DNA from 4 places in the Paenibacillus sp. NPDC058898 genome. Region 3 is predicted to be linked to each of the others. Evidence: riboswitches for the same ligand, from Rfam matches in the RefSeq annotation. Region 3 holds a riboswitch; each other region holds the start of a gene.
What was found. Region 3 has a riboswitch for cyclic di-AMP ahead of ACOZB4_RS25275 (TrkH family potassium uptake protein). Riboswitches for the same ligand answer to the same signal wherever they lie in the genome.
Positions count from the first base shown of each region.

Region 1 (4,690 bases), on a different contig from region 3:
TCGTGATGCTGAAGACCGTTACCAATATGAATATAAGAAGTACCGGCCCGGCCATACAGCTCGGCCAGCTTCTCGATATCCTCTACCGGAATGCCGGTAATGGAGGATACATGCTCCGGCGTATAGTCTTTGACATGCTCACGCAAGGCTTCATGCCCGAGCGTATACTGCCGGAGGAATTCCTCATTCACCATGCCATCTCGGAACATGATGTGCATGAGGCCGACCGCCAGTGCCGCATCCGTGCCCGGAAACAGCGGAATGAACCAATCCGACCATTGCCCGGTCTGGTTCTTATGAACATCAATCACAATGACCTTGGCACCGGCCTTGCGTGCTTTCTCTGCCAGCACTACTTGGTGCATATTGGTGCTGACGATATTACCGCCCCAGACAATGATGACATCGGCATGAACGGTTTCCTCCGGGACGGTGCCTCCATTAAACCCCATTACGGATTTCCAGCCCGCAGTGCCTGCGGAATTACAGATCGACTGCTTCAGGCGGCTGGCGCCCAGCCTGTTGAAGAATCTCCGATCCATACCGTCCACGCTCAATATCCCCATATTGCCGTAAAAGCTGTATGGTAGAATGCTCTCGGAGCCATATTCCTTGATCAGCTTCTTGTAGCGCCCGGTAATCTCCTGAATCGCTTCATCCCAGCTGATCCGCTCGAAAGCCCCCTCACCCTTGGGCCCTACCCTCCGCAGCGGATAAAGCACGCGCTCGGGATGATACACCCGATGTGCCATATTGCGGACTTTATTACAGATGGCTCCCTGCGTCATCGGATGATCCGGATTGCCGGTAACCTTCACGATTTTTCCATTCTCTTTATGCAGCAGCAGACCGCAAGTATCGGGACAATCCAACGGACATACCGCCGGAAACACACCATTCTCCTGATGAATCATCGCTTGAGTCATTTCGTCCATTCCCCCTTGTACACGCTGAATCATATCCCCTTATCTTAAAAGAAAATCAGGGCTCCAGTAAAGTCTTACATTTTTTTCTGAGCGGGTGTTTCACTCTACTTCCTTCCGGGTATATTCCTATCAAGAGCAACGAAGAGGAACCCAGACCCTTTCTCTTCCTTGCCAAATCATGGACCACTCCCAAAAAATTCGCCATGCCCATGTCTCCTCCCCCGAGACCGGCATGGCGAATTTGTTTGTATCCAGCGTCTATCGCATCATATCTGGGCTACTTGCCACTTACGCATCATAGAAAGTCATGCTTTCTGTAGCAAACATGCAAAAAACAAAGCCTCTCAAAGCTACATATTTATGTAAGCGCTTATCTGTCATTTTTTATATATAATTCTGCTTTATTCTTCGTTGGAGGGTGTTTTACAAAAGATTTGAGCAGGCGTAATATACTATTCAGCTTCGAAATCATTCTTCATATTCACATGACATTCGCTTAATTTCCAATTGGGAAAGCGGGGGAACCACACGTATGGATGGATACCTATAGGATCTGTCAACCATACTATGGGGTGAATCCTGATGCAGCGCGTACTTACGCCGCGACTATTATCAGGTAGGGCGACTCTCACCGCCCGAATCCGACAGCTAACCTCGTCAGCGTTGATGGAGAGGGTTGTGAACTTGTGATCAAACACAGGGTTCTAACCTGTGTTTTTTGTTTGCCAAAAATCAATATTGGAATGGAGATAGCCCATATGTCCAGCACATGAGGCACACCGATTGAACTCACTTCAAGCAGCTCCCATCATGTACCTATTCTTAATCGGCGGTGAAAAACATGTTCTCTTCTATCAAACGATTCCTCATCGGAAGACCCCTTAAATCAGCGGAATTGGGCGAGCAAAAGCTGAACAAAACCAAAGCGCTGGCCATCCTTTCATCCGACGCCTTGTCGTCCGTGGCCTATGGACCTGAACAAATTCTGATCGTCTTGATGACCGTTGGCGCGGCTGCCTATTGGTATTCCATACCGATTGCCGTCGGGGTCCTCATCTTATTGCTGGCACTTATCCTATCATATAGACAAATTATTTTCTCATATCCGCATGGCGGCGGAGCCTACGTGGTTTCCAAACAGAATTTAGGCATGTATCCAGGATTGGTCGCTGGCGGCTCCCTGCTGGTCGACTACATCCTGACGGTTGCGGTCAGCGTATCGGCGGGGACGGACGCGATCACGTCGGCTTTTCCGGAACTGCATGCCTACAATCTGCCCATCTCCATCGTGTTCGTTCTATGTTTGACCGTACTCAATTTAAGAGGGGTTACGGAGTCGGCCACCATATTGGCTTATCCGGTTTACTTGTTTGTACTGGCGCTGTTTATCCTGATTGGCGTCGGAATATTCAACATAGCTACAGGCCATGCATCACCAGAGCTTCATACGCCGATCGGCACGCCTGTCGCCGGTCTCAGCTTGTTCCTGCTCCTGCGGGCATTTGCCTCGGGCAGCTCTGCCCTGACCGGCGTTGAAGCCATTTCTAACGCCATCCCGAATTTCAAGGATCCCGCTCCGAATAATGCGGCCAAAACCTTGGTCGCGATGGGATCCTTGCTGGCAATGTTATTTTCGGGCATCGTATTCCTGGCCTATTACTATGGGGTTAGCCCCAGCGAGCAAGTCACTGTCGTTTCCCAGATTGCCGAGCATACCTTTGGACGAAACGTTTTTTATTACTTTATCCAAGGAACAACGGCTCTCATTCTGATCCTGGCCGCCAACACGGGATATTCCGCCTTCCCGCTGCTTGCCGTTAATCTGGCGAAGGATAAATTTATTCCCCGAATGTTCACCGTCCGGGGGGACCGTCTGGGATATTCAAACGGGATTATCATGCTTGGGTTCTTCTCCATTCTGTTGCTGCTGACTTTCGAAGGCAAAACCGAGCATCTGATTCCTCTGTATGCCGTCGGCGTGTTTATCCCTTTTACCCTCTCCCAAACAGGGATGATGGTGAAGTGGATTCGCGAAAAGCCTGAAGGATGGATCGTCAAGCTGATCATTAATACCACCGGCGCATGCATTAGCTTTATCGTGACGATGATCTTCTTTTTCACGAAATTCGCCCAAGTGTGGACCGTCTTGATTTTCCTGCCGCTGATCATTTGGATCTTCACACGAATCCACAAACATTATGAGGCCGTAGCAGACCAGCTGCGAATTACGACCTGTGAGCCGGTTAAGCCGATTGAGGGAAATGTTATTATTCTGCCTGTGGCGGGAATCACGCATGTGGTGGAGAACTCGCTGAATTATGCCAAATCACTGGGAGCAGGACAAATTATCGCGGTGTACGTGCCGTTCGAGCGGGAGGACGAGGCGGCCTTCCAGGAAAAATGGAAGAAGTGGCAGCCGGACATCCGGCTGGTGACGCTGCACTCGCCTTATCGGAGCATCATTCAGCCGCTGACCAAATTCATCGATACCGTGCAGCGGAAGGCCAGCGAATCCCACTACCAGGTTACCGTTGTCATACCGCAGTTCATCCCCAAGAAGGGCTGGCATAACTTCCTGCACAATCAGTCCAGCTTGCTCATTCGCGCACATTTACTTTATCGGAGAGATGTGATTATCACCACAGTACCTTACCATTTAAAAAAATAGCGGGCTTGTTCCGCTGCGACTTATACAAGGAATCCACTCCGCCAACAACGTTAAAAAAGCTGCGATCATCCGATCCCTATTCTTAAGGGAGCGGTCAATCGCAGCTTTTTCCCCTCCGCCTAGACGCTTACCAGGCTTCGGGATATTAAGAAACATTCTGCGCAGAATGAACCTGTTGAGCAGTGCCGGTAGTTGGCGCAGACGGCAGTGCGGCGTCTTGTTCGCCGCGAAGCATGACCTCAACCTTATCATCCTTCTTCAAATATACGGTCCCGTAGGCAGCTCCCACAAACAACGCGCCTCCGACGAAATTGCCAAGCCATACCGGAATGAAGTTCATCAGATACTCGCCCCAGCTGTAATATCCTTCAAATATCGCTGCCGGAATGAGGAACATATTGGCCACCACGTGCTGAAAGCCAATGGCTACAAACGCCATCGTCGGAAACCAGATCCCGAGAATTTTGCCACTCATCTGATCCGATCCGTAGGACAGCCACACGGCGAGCGCCACGAGCCAGTTGCACCCAATGCCCGACAAGAAGGCCTGCAGGAAGCTGTCGTCGATCTTATGACCTGCCATGTCCACCAGCTTCTCCAGATAAACGCCGCTGCCTGTCAGACCCGTCACATGACCAAAGAAATAAGCGACGAACAACGCCCCTGCCATATTGCTTACCGTGACAAGAGCTAAATTTCGTACCATTTCTTTCGTGGAAATCCGCTTCTTGAATCTGGCCAGGGACACGGCCATCATGTTGCCTGTCAGAAGCTCTCCGCCCGCTAGCAATACAAGAATCAGTCCGACAGGGAATATCGCCGCGCCTATAAAACCGGCAATGCCTCCCCAAGCCTCCGATGCTCCGGCAATTACGCGAATATCCAGCAAAAAGCCGAGCGCAATAAAAGCACCCGCCAAAAATCCTAATATCATCACGTTCATGGCGGAGTTATGTGCTTTTTTCACCCCGTTCTCCAAGGTGATCTCCGCAATGCGATCAGGTTTGTAATAGGCCATGGCCGCTCCCCCATTTCTCCCGCATTCCGTCCTGAAATCTCTCGGATGCAGCGTCTGATGTTTCTGTTACAGTTACCC
Region 1 is NZ_JBMOSM010000005.1:214,761-219,450, forward strand. It holds gene ACOZB4_RS15840 (molybdopterin-containing oxidoreductase family protein) at 1-926, opposite strand, end outside; cyclic di-AMP (ydaO/yuaA leader) riboswitch at 1,410-1,605, shown strand; gene ACOZB4_RS15845 (APC family permease) at 1,768-3,594, shown strand; gene ACOZB4_RS15850 (formate/nitrite transporter family protein) at 3,740-4,612, opposite strand.
Region 1: it holds a riboswitch for cyclic di-AMP, as region 3 does, so the genes downstream of both, ACOZB4_RS15845 (APC family permease) here and ACOZB4_RS25275 (TrkH family potassium uptake protein) in region 3, are expected to answer to the same signal.

Region 2 (4,690 bases), on a different contig from region 3:
GAAAAAATTTATCAGTTCTATGCGGATGATGTGCATGATTTTGCCTGGTCGGCATCGCCGAACTTTGTCACGGCAGAAGAAGCATTCTCCGCACCAGGCGTACCGGGCGTCCGCATCAAGCTGTATCTCGATCCAGCCCATAAAGACTTAAAGGAGCGTTACTTTGATGCTGCCAAGTCGGCACTCGCTTCGTTTGGAAAATGGTACGGAACCTATCCGTATTCCACGTTGTCCATCGTCGTTCCGCCGGAATCGGGCAACGGTGCAGGCGGCATGGAATACCCGACGCTGGTCACGGCCTTCGGGGCCAAAAACGATTCGCCGGGATATGAGCTGGAGCGGACCGTCATTCATGAAATTGCCCATCAATATTTTTACGGAATGATCGCAAGTAACGAATTTGAGGAAGCGTGGCTGGACGAGGCCTTTGCAACCTATGCAGAAGAACGAGTGATGGAAAAAGAATACGGGATTACCTCCAATACGGCGGCTCAGGGAGCATCCATCACTTCCCCTGCACCGCTGAAGATGGAATCCTGGAAATACAGCTCGCACGAAAACTACGCACTGAATGTTTACACGAGGGGCAAGCTGGTGCTGCAAGGCATCGAACGACAGGTCGGTCCGCGGATGATGGAGAAGATTCTTCATACGTACGCCCAGAAATACCGCTTTAAGCACCCGACCACGTCCGACTTCCAGAAAGTTGTAGAGCAAGTAAGCAAAACGTCCTGGCAGCCGTATTTTGACCAATATGTATATGGAAGCCAGATGGCGGACGTTGCCATCGACGTGATCAAAACCAAAAATAAAGGCACGGCGGAACATCCTCGGTATGAATCTACGGTCAAGATAACGAGCAAGGCCGGGGATATAACCGATGTGCCAATCGTGTTCGCCTTTGAGGACGGCAAAACGGTGGAGCGAACCTGGAGCGGCAAGGACCGAAAAGTTACTTACACCCTGGAGTACAGCACTCCGCTCGCCTGGGCCATGGTTGATCCGAAATATTCCATCGTCCTAGAGAATAAACACATCAATAACTATATGAAGGCAGGAATGGATCCGAAGGTGGTTACACGCTGGAATCTCAGTATTACCAAGCTTGTGGAGACGCTGTTCGGCAGCCTGTCATGGTGAGGGGGGAGCACATGAAAAGTTACGCAGGCCAAGGGTGGATCAGTGTTAAAGACCAGCTATACGTCTCGATTCTGCTCTTCTTATACCGTTTGCTGTGGGGATACTGCCTGTACCGACTCGTAAAATCGGCAGTCGTTCCCCTTCTTATGCGATATCCGGATTCTGCCCCTAACGAGCTCAGCCGTCTTTTATTCTTCTACGAGGGCGAGATGAGCCTATCCCTGAGCAGCACGGTCCATACCTACGCATGGCTTCTGGCCGGTTTGCTCTTGATCAGGATGATCTTCACCCCGCTCATTCGGGCCGGCATCTTCTACAACCTTCACCAGGAAGCTAAGGGCGAGCGCGGTTTATTCTTCTTCATTGGCATGCGGAAACTGTGGAAACCCGTAACGCTATTCTATCTGATAGAGCTCATTCTCACCTTTGCGCCCGGTTACTGGATTCTGCCCAAAATCCTTCCGATTCTGCTGAATGGGATTCAAGAGCCTGTTCTGCTGCTTCATGCACTGCCCTATGCAGCTGGGTGGTTCTTGTACGCCTATCTGATCCGCCTGTTATTGCTCTATATGCAATTCGGGCGCACTGGGGGGTTCGGTATGATCAGCTCTATTCTGGCACTCTTCCGTCGCTTGGGCACGGCAGTGCTGTTGTCCATCACCATCGGCGGATCAGCCTGTGTCATTCTGTTGCTCCTGAGCTCGGCTTCGCTCTTCTGGGCCGGGTTGATCGGCTTAATTATACAGCAGGCCTCTTATTTCCTGAATGGACTATTCCAAATTTGGGTAATTTCCACCCAATATCATTTGTGGGGAGATTCCTCCTCACAGCATTCCTAATCGTTACAATTCGTTACCCTGAAATGGTGAATCATGCTCGCGAATAAGCTGTAATCCGAAGTGACACGTTTTTATCTCGAGCTTGGTTTTACAAAGAATAAGCATTCATTTATCCTCTATATTACAAATTTCTGAGCGCCAAATTACAAAAAAACCTGTTTCCCCAAGATGGGGACAGGTTTTTTTGTTTAAAAATGATCTTTCCTCGTTTGCCAAATTGTTAATACTCTGCTAAAATAACGAATATGTTAGTAACAACTTTGTCATCTTTACTGTAACTTTTTTGTTGGAACGATGTAAATTCGTTAACAATGTTGGAACGTCAGACGTCAATGAATGGGTTCATCAACATTTTAAGGAGCCGAATTCCCATAACGATATGGGAAGCGGGGGATCCGTTTTGGGTGAATTGATCTCGCAAGAGAGGGATCATAGGGGACCTTTCAACCGAACCCTTAAGCTAACCTCGCAGGCAATGGAAGGAGCTTTTTGTTTTGAAAAAGAAGTTAACGGCTGTTTCTCTCGGCCTCGCACTCGCACTCACATTAGGGACCGGAAGCGCTTTCGCCGATTCCAAATTAAATACAGCAATCAAACCAGCCATTGGTGTCTCTTATAAAACGGGTGGAACCACAACGAATGGTTTTGACTGCTCCGGATTCACGAGCTATGTTTACAAGAAGCTTGGCCTTAGCCTGCCGCGAACGTCTGCAGCTCAATACAAAGTAGGAACGGCAGTATCCAAGAGCAACCTGAAAGCTGGCGATCTCGTGTTCTTCAACACATCCGGTAGAGGTATCTCTCATGTGGGTATTTATGTTGGGAGCGGCAAATTTGCTCATTCCTCATCTTCGCGTGGTGTCATGATCAGTCCGCTAAGCCAGAGCTATTACGCCAACCGATATGTAGGCGCTAAGAGAATTATGAGTCAGAATACGTACAAATCTGTAGCTGTGAACTACAATTAATGTTGGAACTTTATTGATTTACTCTTATTAAGAAGCCCTGGGTTTATGAGATTGTGCCGATCTCATCCAGCGGCTTTTTTCTTTTGTTGATTGTGTGTATACCTTTATAACGTTTAAGACAACGAAAAAGTTTCCACTTTTCAAAAAAAAATGAATGAAGATATTGAAATGACTTCGTTTGGTTATTCCATCCCCAATACCCTCTTATTCTTTATATACCCTTCTCTCTCTTCATTAAACACCGTTTTGGAAAAATATTGATTTTATCTGACGCTTCGACAGCTAATGCGATTGAAAAATAGCAAAATCCATCAAGAAATAATTGCCAATCCCGCTTGCTGTCTGATAGAATGGACGCAGTAACAACTTTGTCATTAATGTAAGTGCTTTAATACATAGATTGCTATGCCTCGCGGCAGCGAAAAGGAGCTTTCCATGCTGAAGAAAACATTATCAACAGCAGCCCTTAGTATCACACTGCTACTCACTTTGGGCGTTGGCAGCGTGTTTGCTGATAGTGCGCTGGATCAGGAAATCGATAAGGTGCTAGGTACACGATACAGCTACGGCGGTACGACCACGAGCGGATTTGACTGTTCCGGCTTCACCATGTATGTATATGCCAAACTCGGTTTGAAGCTCCCGCATCAATCCGGCTCTCAATTCGACATGGGGACAAGCGTGTCCCGTAAGGATCTACGCGCTGGCGATTTGGTGTTCTTCAACACATCGGGCCAGGGCATCTCCCACGTCGGCATTTATGTCGGCGATGACAAATTTGCCCATGCCTCGACCAACCGCGGCGTGGTTATCAACCGCCTTGCAGAGGAGTACTATGATCAGCGATACGTGGGTGCAAAGCGTATCATGAGCGATGATACGTATGAAGAGTCGGCTGGTGAATCATCCTAAGCTTTAGAGGCTAATCATCCCTATACACACTGCTTGCCCGTTAAAGGAGCCCTTACCTCTCTTTGACGGGCTTTTTGATGCGACTTGGATGTTCGGAAAAGGGTTATCATTCATATATACGATAGGAGGACTTCACCAATGGATGCAACACCGATTTCATTTCACACCGTAGTCATGCGTGAAGAGCACGCAAAGGAAATATGCGCCTGGACCTATCCTCCTCCCTATAATATCTATGGCTTTCTTCCCTGGGAGCAGATGAAAGGGCTTGAGGTCGAGTTTGGCGATCCCGACATTCGCCAGAGGCAGTACATCTCAATTCTGGATGAACGGGAGGCCCTGTGGGGATTTGCCCAGCTGTTTCCGATGCACAAGGTGACACGAATCGGACTTGGCATGCGGCCTGATTGGTGCGGGCGCGGAATGGGTAAACGGTTTATGGAGGCGATTGTTCGGGAAGCCAGGCGGAGGCGGCCTGTCGACGAAATCGACCTTGAGGTGTTGACCTGGAATGAGCGAGCGATCCGCACGTATCAAAAGGCAGGCTTTCATATCACAGATACGTATGAGCGACTTACGCCAACGGGAAATGCCCTTTTCCACTGTATGGTGTATGAGCCGCCGGCTAATGAGGAATAGTAATCTTTGTCTATATGAAAAAGCACAATTTTGTGTACTTTTTATGAAGCCACGCCGGATAGTTGCTTTTTTTGTCACAACTGGCTATGCTGTCTATGAATGTTGGTTTATAATGGAGACAAGTGCAAGAGTGCAGTATACATAGAAGGGACGATATGACGATGCAAAAATGGATCATGAGCGGATTGTTCT
Region 2 is NZ_JBMOSM010000025.1:35,525-40,214, forward strand. It holds gene ACOZB4_RS32700 (M1 family metallopeptidase) at 1-1,140, shown strand, start outside; gene ACOZB4_RS32705 (hypothetical protein) at 1,152-1,979, shown strand; cyclic di-AMP (ydaO/yuaA leader) riboswitch at 2,329-2,469, shown strand; gene ACOZB4_RS32710 (C40 family peptidase) at 2,474-2,947, shown strand; gene ACOZB4_RS32715 (C40 family peptidase) at 3,386-3,859, shown strand; gene ACOZB4_RS32720 (GNAT family N-acetyltransferase) at 3,998-4,498, shown strand; gene ACOZB4_RS32725 (c-type cytochrome) at 4,660-4,690, shown strand, end outside.
Region 2: it holds a riboswitch for cyclic di-AMP, as region 3 does, so the genes downstream of both, ACOZB4_RS32710 (C40 family peptidase) here and ACOZB4_RS25275 (TrkH family potassium uptake protein) in region 3, are expected to answer to the same signal.

Region 3 (4,690 bases):
GTCGGCATTGTCGCCTCCTCCATCAACCAGCCCGGCTTAAACTGTATTCCGCTGTTTGATGACCATCTGGAGCTTGTCATCCCGTCTTCACACCCGCTGGCGGAGATCGAGGATGTCGGCATCGAGCAGCTTCAAGGCTTGCCGATGATCATTTTCTCAACCGGCACTTGGTACCGCAAGTTGACGGATGACCTGTTCCACCGCTGGGGCATTATGCCGGATATTCGGATGGAGATCGATTCCTTCGAAGCGATCGTCAGGCTCATCCCGACCTGCAAGGCAGCCGCGCTTCTGCCCAAATCCTATCTGAGACCGCAGCTGTTGTCCGATAACGGGCTTGTCGACATTCATATTCCGGCACTCATTGAAACCCGGCGAACAACTTCGCTGATCTACGGCCAAGCCTCGGAGCTGAGCAAGGCAGCCAGCCGCTGGATTGACGAAACGGAAATCCTGTTCCGTAAGCTGGAGGAGGATAAAACGAAGAAAACCTGACGGTATATAGGGTCGTCAGGTTTTTTTCTTCTTTATTTATTTTTCGAGCATATTCACGACCTCAGACTCAAAGAGATCCACATTATCATTGGAGCCGATAACGACCATAATGTCGCCAGAGTTCACCACATCCATGGCTGTTGGCGCTACGATGATGCCGGATTGTTTATTCAGGGCCACCACGCTGACACCGTAGCGAACCCTCGTATTGAGCTCGCTAAGCGTTTTTCCGTCCATGCAGTCCGTGACCGTCATCTCCACAATCAGATAGTCCTTGGATAATTCGATATAGTCGAGCAGGTTGGGCGTGACAAGCTGGTGAGCTACCCGGATCCCCATATCCCTTTCCGGAAAGATCACCCGGTCCACGCCCAGCTTCTCCAGCGCCCGGCCGTGCAGCACCGAAATCGCCTTAGCAACGACCATGGCGACACCAAGCTCTTTTAACAAGATGGCGGATAAGATGCTCATCTGAATATCGTTCCCGATCGCCACAATCCCGCAGTCGAAGTTGCGGATACCGAGCGATTTAAGCACCTCTTCGTCCGTAGCATCCGCCACCACCGTGTGCGTCAGCAGCTCGCTCATATCCTCGACAACCTCTTCACTGCGGTCGATGCCGAGCACCTCATATCCCTGTTCCATCAGTTCAAGCGCCAGGCTGGCGCCAAATCGTCCCAAACCGATGATTGCAAATTGCTTTGGTTTCATGTCTCTCCTGTACTCCTTATCCAATAATCATTTTGCCTTCCGGATGACGATATAATTCTTTACCCTTTTTTGGCCCCAGTGCATAAGCAAGCGTCAAAGGCCCCAATCGCCCTGCAAACATCGTAATACTGATCAAAATCTTCCCGAATCCCGTCAGTTCAGGCGTTAAACCCATGGAGAGACCCACCGTACCGAAGGCGGATGTCGTTTCGAATAGGATCTCCAGGAAGCTCCCTTCCTCTGTCGTTGACAGAATCATCGATACGATTAGAACGAGCAGCAGTGCCAGTAATGCAATGGTCAGTGCCTTCAGCACCCGCTCCTGGGCCAGGCGATAACGGAACATGACGATGTCTTCACGCCCGCGCATCATGGCGATAACCGCCCCCACCATAATGGTGAAGGTTGTTGTTTTGATACCGCCACCGGTTGACCCTGGGGATGCTCCGATAAACATCAGAATCACGATAAAAAATTGCGTGGCCTGTCGAAGCCCCGTAATATCTATAGTATTCGCGCCAGCTGTACGCGGCGTTACGGACTGGAATAACGCACCGAAGAATTTTCCGCCCCAATTCAGAGAGCCGAGCGTCCTCGGATTGGTGAATTCAAATATAAGAATGACGATAAATCCAACCAGCAGCAAGGTAGCCGTCATGGTGAGCACCACTTTGGAGTGCAAGGAAAGTCTCCGCTGTTTTCGGAAATCAATCAGATCGGATAATACGATAAAACCAATCCCACCTGAGACAATCAAAAACATCACGACTATGTTGACTACAGGATCGTAGACATACCCAGTCAAACTCCGAAAATCACCAAACAAATCAAAACCGGCGTTGTTAAACATCGTGACTGCATGAAAAACGCCATAATAAATCGCCTGGCCGATCGGCATATCAAACGCCCAGCGGATCGATAGAATGATGGCACCACAGGCCTCGATGATGAGGGAGTACAACAAAACTCTGCGAATCAGCCTTACGATTCCTTCCATCGAGGACTGATTCATCGCTTCTTGCAGAATGAGACGATCCTTGAGCGATATGCGTCTTTTCAGAGCCAAGGCAAATAAAGTAGCCATCGTCATGAATCCGAGCCCGCCGATCTGAATCAGCAGCATAATCACGACTTGGCCGAAGGAACTGAATGTCGTTCCTGTATCCACCACAACCAGACCCGTTACACATGTTGCCGATGTCGAAGTGAACAAGGCATCGATAAATTCAAGCGGTTCACCTGTACTTGTGGAAATCGGCAGCATTAACAGCGCCGTCCCGATGAAGATAATAGCCGCAAAACCAAGCACGAGAATCTGCGGCGGAGACAACCTGAGCCAGTTAAATTTAGAGTTCAATCGGTCACCTTCTTAAAAAAAATCAAGAAAAAAAGACACTGGAAAACGCAGTGCCCTTTACGGTCTGGTTCCTGTGCTGCAGCCTACGAGGTTAGCTGACGGATTCGGGCATTTCCACAGGTCGCCCTATTCATTATTCTAGGAATAATGAAATTCACCCCAATTACATGGTTCCCCCATTTTCAGTACGAAATTCGGCTGGAATATTCGGTTCCTTGAAGCATGATGTGATTATAACGCAATCTGGTACGTAACCCAATGCCGTTTTTCACCCAAAAAATCTTTAAAAGAGCGCGAATTGGGCATATTCAAGAATACAAGCATGGGGTTCTCTAACGTTTTCGAAACCTTTCATTCATTTTCATCGATTTGTTTCATTATTCCGGATATTGGGATAAGCTGCTTATGACTTTCATAACTATGTTATATTGACTCTATGCGTACTTAATCAGGCATATCGAATACCAGTGGGAGTATCAACTTTCCTAGAGGAGGAATTTCATGAATCGTGCAAGAGAGCCCTTGAAGCTGAAGCCCAATCTGAAACAGCTCATCGCGCCTGCCGCAGTCGGCCTGATTCTGTTCCTATTATTTCAGGTGTTTCCGTCGACGAATCCGGATTCTACCGAGATGGCATCTCCGAATATCATATCCAAGGAGCAGGCTCGGCAAGCGGCTTCAAGCTTTGCTCAGGAGCATTTGCAGTTTAAGGCTGCAAAAACGGATGACACATTGGTTACATATCAATCCAAATCGGAACTTTACGGATATCTGGCGAAGGAAAAGAAACTTTCGGAATACAACAAAACCTATGAAGCCAAATATCCCTATGACGTATACCGCGTTCGCTTCAGCGAGCCGGGAGGGGATGCCCTCAATGTGGACGTGCACATGCAAAATTCAGGCATCGTCGGCTTCTCGTACGATTACGCCCGCTCCAGCTATGACCGGATTGAGCTGAACAAGGGCGATGTACAAAGGCAGATGCTGCTTGTCGTCGAGGATGGCATGTCATTAGCCGAGAAGCAAACGCTCGCGGAACCTTGGCTCCAGCGAGCGGGCTATGACCTGTCGCGCCTTGAGCTGGTTACACGGGAAGGGGAACCCCGGCTCCGATATGTGGACCCGGAATCCAAGATTGGCGATTCCCGATTGGAGCACCGTTTCACCTTCGAACATGGGAAATTACGCTCCTATGATCCATCCTTCTCAGTCCCGTCCGCCCATTCCGCCTATGTCAACAAGCAGACTCAGGATGCAACGCTGCTGACACTCGCAGGGTATGGCCTGTTCACCCTCATCCTTGGCATTCTTGCCATTGTGTACAGCGTAAAGACCAGAGCCTATACGTCGTTTAAGCGCGGCCTGTTCCTAGCGGTGCTGCTGTTTATCATTCAGATGCTAAATACGTATAATCTGATTCCCGTTTTCAAATCCGAGGGGATGTCGCAAACCGGTATAGTCGGGATGATGATTTTCTATGCGGTCTATTCGCTCATATTCTCCGCCCTGCTCTATTTCTCCCTTGTCGGGGGCAACGGACTATGGCAAAAAGAAGACGGGCTCAATCCATGGCCGCGCGCCAAAGAACCCGGATACGGTCATTATGTACTGGACAGCATGAAGCTGGGATATATGTGGGCTTTCATCTTGCTTGGGGTCCAATCCATTATCTTTATCGTTCTGGGCCTAACCTTAAATACATGGTCCACCACGGATGCCACACAGTCGCCTTATAACATGCTCTATCCTTGGCTGTTTCCGCTGATGGCCTGGCTGGCCGGCATATCCGAAGAGGCCGTCTATCGACTGTTCGGTATCAAAATGGTGAAAAAGATCGTCCGCAATACTTTCGTTGCCAGTTTGATTACCTCGCTCATCTGGGCGCTCGGGCATACGCTTTATCCGATATACCCTGTAATTTCCCGGCCCATTGAACTGGTTATCATCGGCTTGCTGTTCAGCTACATCTTTTTGAAATATGGGTATTTGGCGGCCATGTTCTCCCATGTCATCTTTAATAGCATCTTGATGGGTATTAGCCTGATCTTGCTCAAGGACACCACCAACTTGCTGATTGGTGTTTTCTACATGGTGCTTCCTGCGCTTGTTGCGTATGCGATTTAC
Region 3 is NZ_JBMOSM010000011.1:143,075-147,764, forward strand. It holds gene ACOZB4_RS25265 (LysR family transcriptional regulator) at 1-495, shown strand, start outside; gene ACOZB4_RS25270 (potassium channel family protein) at 532-1,206, opposite strand; gene ACOZB4_RS25275 (TrkH family potassium uptake protein) at 1,223-2,563, opposite strand; cyclic di-AMP (ydaO/yuaA leader) riboswitch at 2,629-2,773, opposite strand; gene ACOZB4_RS25280 (CPBP family intramembrane glutamic endopeptidase) at 3,065-4,690, shown strand, end outside.

Region 4 (4,690 bases), on a different contig from region 3:
GTCGTGAACAGAGAAGATTGAGCAACCCCGAACCGGACCTCCTTGCCCTCCATGCTGCCTTGCGAGGCATCGATGCCCAAGCGGTTCAGCGAGGGATTGCCATTGGTTTCAGCGGCATAGTTCAGCGACAGGAAAGCGATAAACAAGGTCATCATCACCGAGAAAATAATCCAGCCCTGTTTGCGGCTCTTGGCGAATAAACCGAACGTATACGGAAGTGCCGCCCCGAGACTCCACATGGACAGGATTTCGATGACATTGGTCAGCGGGGACGGGTTCTCGAACGGATGTGCCGAGTTCACTCCCATAAACCCGCCGCCGTTGGTGCCCAGATGCTTGATCGATTCAAGCGCAGCTACTGGCCCTACGGCTATTTGCTGCTCGCTACCTTCCAGTGTCGTGACGCTGAGTGTAGGCTGCAAGGTCTGCGGCACCTGCTGCGCAACCAGTATCATTGCAATGATGAACGCAGCCGGGATGAACACCCGGGTGTGAGCTTTGACGAAGTCCTCAAAAAAATTACCGACGGTTGAGCCCTTGCTAGTCACCGCCCGGATAAAAGCAATCGCCACGCAGAGCCCGGTTGCCGCAGATGTGAACATCATCATCGTAATGACAGCCATCTGGGCCATATAGGATAACCCCGACTCCCCGCTGTAATGCTGAAGATTCGTATTGGTCATAAAGCTGATGATCGTAGAGAACGACAAGGTCGATTCCATATTATCGATGCCATTCGGGTTGAAGGGCAGTACTCTCTGCAACCGCAGAATCAAATACCCAGCCGCGACCAGCACGATATTCGTCATCACAAAGCTGATGGCATAACCTTTCCACGTCATTCCCTTGCGTTCTTTCAAGCCAATCAGTGCGAAGATCGGTTTCTCCGCCCAGGAGAACCATCTGTCCGTTCCATTGCCTTCATTGCGAAACACCTGATATAGATAAGTTCCAAGCGGCTTTACCAGCAGCACCAGAACGAGTATAACGATGGCAATTTGTAAAATGCCCATGGCGAATGCCTTCCTCCTTCAGCTGTCTCCCTAGAATTTTTCAGGGTGAATCAGCGCATAAATCAAGTACAGAAAAATAAAGAGCGTGCATACCAAAATGATCATCATGGTTAATCCGCCTCCGGTTCAGAAACCACGCGCCCACACCAAGACATGAACAGCATGAACAGTCCGTAGGTTCCTCCCAATATGAGCACCATATATAAATCCTGCATGAATATAACCTCCTAAAACCTCGTTGTGATATCAGCCAAGACCTTAGCTGACAATGGACAAAATCAGGAAGGATACCTGGTGATGGTTCGTATGAAGCACCACATCGGCACCCAGCCCTTTGTATATCAATCGCGGATTGCTGGAATGGGTAATCACATAAATCGACTCTGTGGTCCAGGTCCGGCAAATCCGTAAATAGCGGCAGCATAGATTCAAGCTGCTCTCGAACAGAAACACCTTGCTGACGGGAAACTCGGGAATGATCCAGGTTTGCTCGTCCCTTGTATCGATTAGTATCATGTTGGTGCAGCCCAGCTCATGCAGCCTCTCCTGTTCAACCCGGTTGTTGGCTATGGCCACAAACGAAATGCGCTTAAAGATCAGCTGGCGGATAAATTCTTCCCCGGCCTTGTTCGGTGCGGATACCAGGATAAACTCCTGCGATTTCTCCATCTTTTATTCTCCTCCTAAGTTCGGAAAGAGAAGACAACAACAAAGAAGCCTGTGGAAAGAGAAGAACTCTTCCCGCAGGCTCCTTAATAGGACACGGTGAAATACACCGTGGCCCAAGTCCACGACAATCGTTGCCTCTCTCGATACGCTTACGAGGTTAGCTGACGGATTCGGGCGTGAGAGTCGCCCTACCCATAGACCGTTATCTTGTCCATGGGATTCACCCCTGAGAGATAGATTCATCTCCCGACTGGTTCCCCCGTTCCTTTTCCATTCAAGGACTCAGCGAAAATTGAAAACGAGTAGCATGTTATTCTATTAGCCATTGACTAAACATCCAGGTCCGGCAAAACAACACAGCATCAGGTTCGAGCGGTGAGAGTCGCATCATCCTGCAATTTCAGCGAAGGCCCATGGCGCCTTCGCCCGAGATTCGATCCATAAAAGAGCCCAACTGAGCTCTCACACTGTCTGTAGGCCTTCATGGAACGGCTGCCCGTTTGCCTGTCGCTGATGTCCGTCAATTCATAGTTCGTATCATACGTCTGGCCCTGCAGGAAGTAAATGTGAGCAAAAACACATGTGGCGTTATGTCGAACAGGAACTGACCAGTATTGCTTCATTATCTCCCGAATACTACTCCATACTATGTATTTCTCTTGTTTTCTTGTATTTATCGCAATCTATCGAGATACCGAGATTTTGCCATGATAATCGATGACACGACTGAATGTACACGTTTTCTTATACAGTTTTCATCGATTTTCGGAATATATCCGTCCCATATGATCATTTACTTTTAGTTTCCTCCGGCGTATGATTCATCCATCTATTCGAAACATTCGTTATACGCTGAGCTCCCGACAGATGGGGAGACGGGGGAACCAAAATCGCCAATGGAGCTTCTATTGGTGAATGGGGTGAATCCGCAGTGCCTAGATGGTCAGGCACTGCGGTAGGGTGCTCTCAAGCCCGAATCCGTCAGCTAACCTCGTAGGCGCGTTTTGAGAGAGAACACCACCCGAGCCTTAAGCGGAAGCGGCCACTGGAACAGGGCCTCTAACGACAAATAGGCCTGGAGAGCGGGGGATCTCTGCTCACCAGGCCTATTTGCCGCGCATATAACATTCCTATAAAGGAGCGTAGATCATGACGAAATTCATCGAGGCTGCACTGACATCCGTTATCGAAACCGAAGTTCCCACATTAAGTGTAGAGCCCATCCACCATATGGAGATATTTCGTTTCGACCAGGGCTCGGCTGAACGCTTTATCCCCTGGAGCAAACGAGATTGGAACTGCGGTTTGTTCAAAATCAGCTGCAAAGACGCGGCCGGTTATGCCGAATATGCGCTGCCAAGCAACAGGGAATTCACGGATCTAGTCCGCTGGGCAGCCGTCTTTACGAGGCTGAAAGGCATGTCCGTGACCGAGGCCGTTCGCTATGCCCAGAAGCAGCACCAGTGGGGATCCGCCCGGATGCAGCTCGCCGTATCGGCGCTCGCCGATCTGGAGACCAATCGGCAACAGCACATCACTCGTAAGCGGTTAGGCAGCTTGCCGCTGGAGCGTTCCTTCCTGATGGACTGCTCGGAGGCGTATTATTTCTTCTAGGACAGTAGCTAGAGAGCTACCGTCCTCGCTTCGCTTTCAATTGATTGTTTTCCCCCGCTCACTTGAACATATTTTTGAGCACCATCATCAGGTTGGCTGGCTTCTCCGCCAGCCGCCGCGTAAAATACGGGTACCACATCGTTCCGTAGGGCATATAACACCGAATGCGGTAGCCGTCCTGTGCAAGCGCTGCCTGATCGTTCATCCGCAGCCCGTACAGCATCTGAAACTCAAATTCCTGTTTGTCTATGTGACTCTGCTCGGCAAACACCTTCACCCAGTCGATGATGTTGTCATCATGCGAAGCAATCGCAACGTAGGCACCCTGATCAAAATGCATTTTGATCAATTTCTTATAGTTGTCAATGACCTCCCGCTTCTGCTGAAAAGCGATGGTTCCCGGCTCTTTGTACGCCCCCTTCACGAGCCGCAGATTAACACCGGCATTGATTAAATTCTTGACGTCCTCCTCCGTTCGGAACAAGTAGGCCTGCATCACGGTCCCCACATTGGTCAGCCCCTCCTTATGGAGCCGCAGCGTCATGTCTATCGTCGCCTGGGTATACGGCGAATCCTCCATATCCAGACGAACGAAGTTGCGGTGCTCTTTCGCCTTTTTCGCCACCAGCTTGATATTCTCGTAAGCCTTCTCGGGGTCCAGTGCCATGCCCATCTGCGTCGGCTTCAGCGAAACGTTCGATTTCACTCCCCGCTTGGCAATCCCTTCTACAAGCTTCAAATACTCCTCCCGGTACCCGGCCGCTTCGTCCAGCGTCGTGATACCCTCCCCCAAATGATCGAGCGTGACGAGAATGCCCTTCTCATTCAGCCTCTCAATTTCATCCAGCGCCTCGTCCAAGGTATCGCCGGCTATGAATCTGCCCGCCAGTTTTCGGCCGTACTTGATCGACAACCACTTCACGAATTTATTACCGGACACCGTTAGGATCACTTTACGGTAAAGTTCGGTTCCGTCCATGCGAGCTCCCCCTTTGCAAAAGGCAAACCAAAATGCACTCTATCTTAACTCATATGCAAAAATCATGACGGCATGCAGAAAGACATACATATCTAACATCGAGCTTTTCACCAAGAGATTCTAAACACCCCACCATGACGCATTCAGCAGCTGGACCATAAACCTAAAGCTCCGAATCATATCATGTTAAGGAGGGGCCTTCCATGCGAGTACCTTTTCGGAATGAACCATTTCTGGACTTCAAGAACGAGTTGAACAACAAGTTATACGATGCTGCGCTATCCGCGGTCGAAGCCGAACTCGGCAAGACGTACCCTCTGGTTATCGGCGGTGCCCAAATCCATACGGAGCGTACCCTAAAGTCGGTCAATCCGTCCCGTAAACGTCAGGTCATCGGCATTGTATCCCAAGCCGA
Region 4 is NZ_JBMOSM010000008.1:121,183-125,872, forward strand. It holds gene kdpA (potassium-transporting ATPase subunit KdpA) at 1-1,013, opposite strand, end outside; gene ACOZB4_RS21630 (potassium-transporting ATPase subunit F) at 1,044-1,121, opposite strand; gene ACOZB4_RS21635 (hypothetical protein) at 1,272-1,682, opposite strand; cyclic di-AMP (ydaO/yuaA leader) riboswitch at 1,813-1,980, opposite strand; cyclic di-AMP (ydaO/yuaA leader) riboswitch at 2,523-2,698, shown strand; gene ACOZB4_RS21640 (hypothetical protein) at 2,832-3,296, shown strand; gene ACOZB4_RS21645 (proline dehydrogenase family protein) at 3,355-4,275, opposite strand; gene pruA (L-glutamate gamma-semialdehyde dehydrogenase) at 4,479-4,690, shown strand, end outside.
Region 4: it holds a riboswitch for cyclic di-AMP, as region 3 does, so the genes downstream of both, ACOZB4_RS21635 (hypothetical protein) here and ACOZB4_RS25275 (TrkH family potassium uptake protein) in region 3, are expected to answer to the same signal.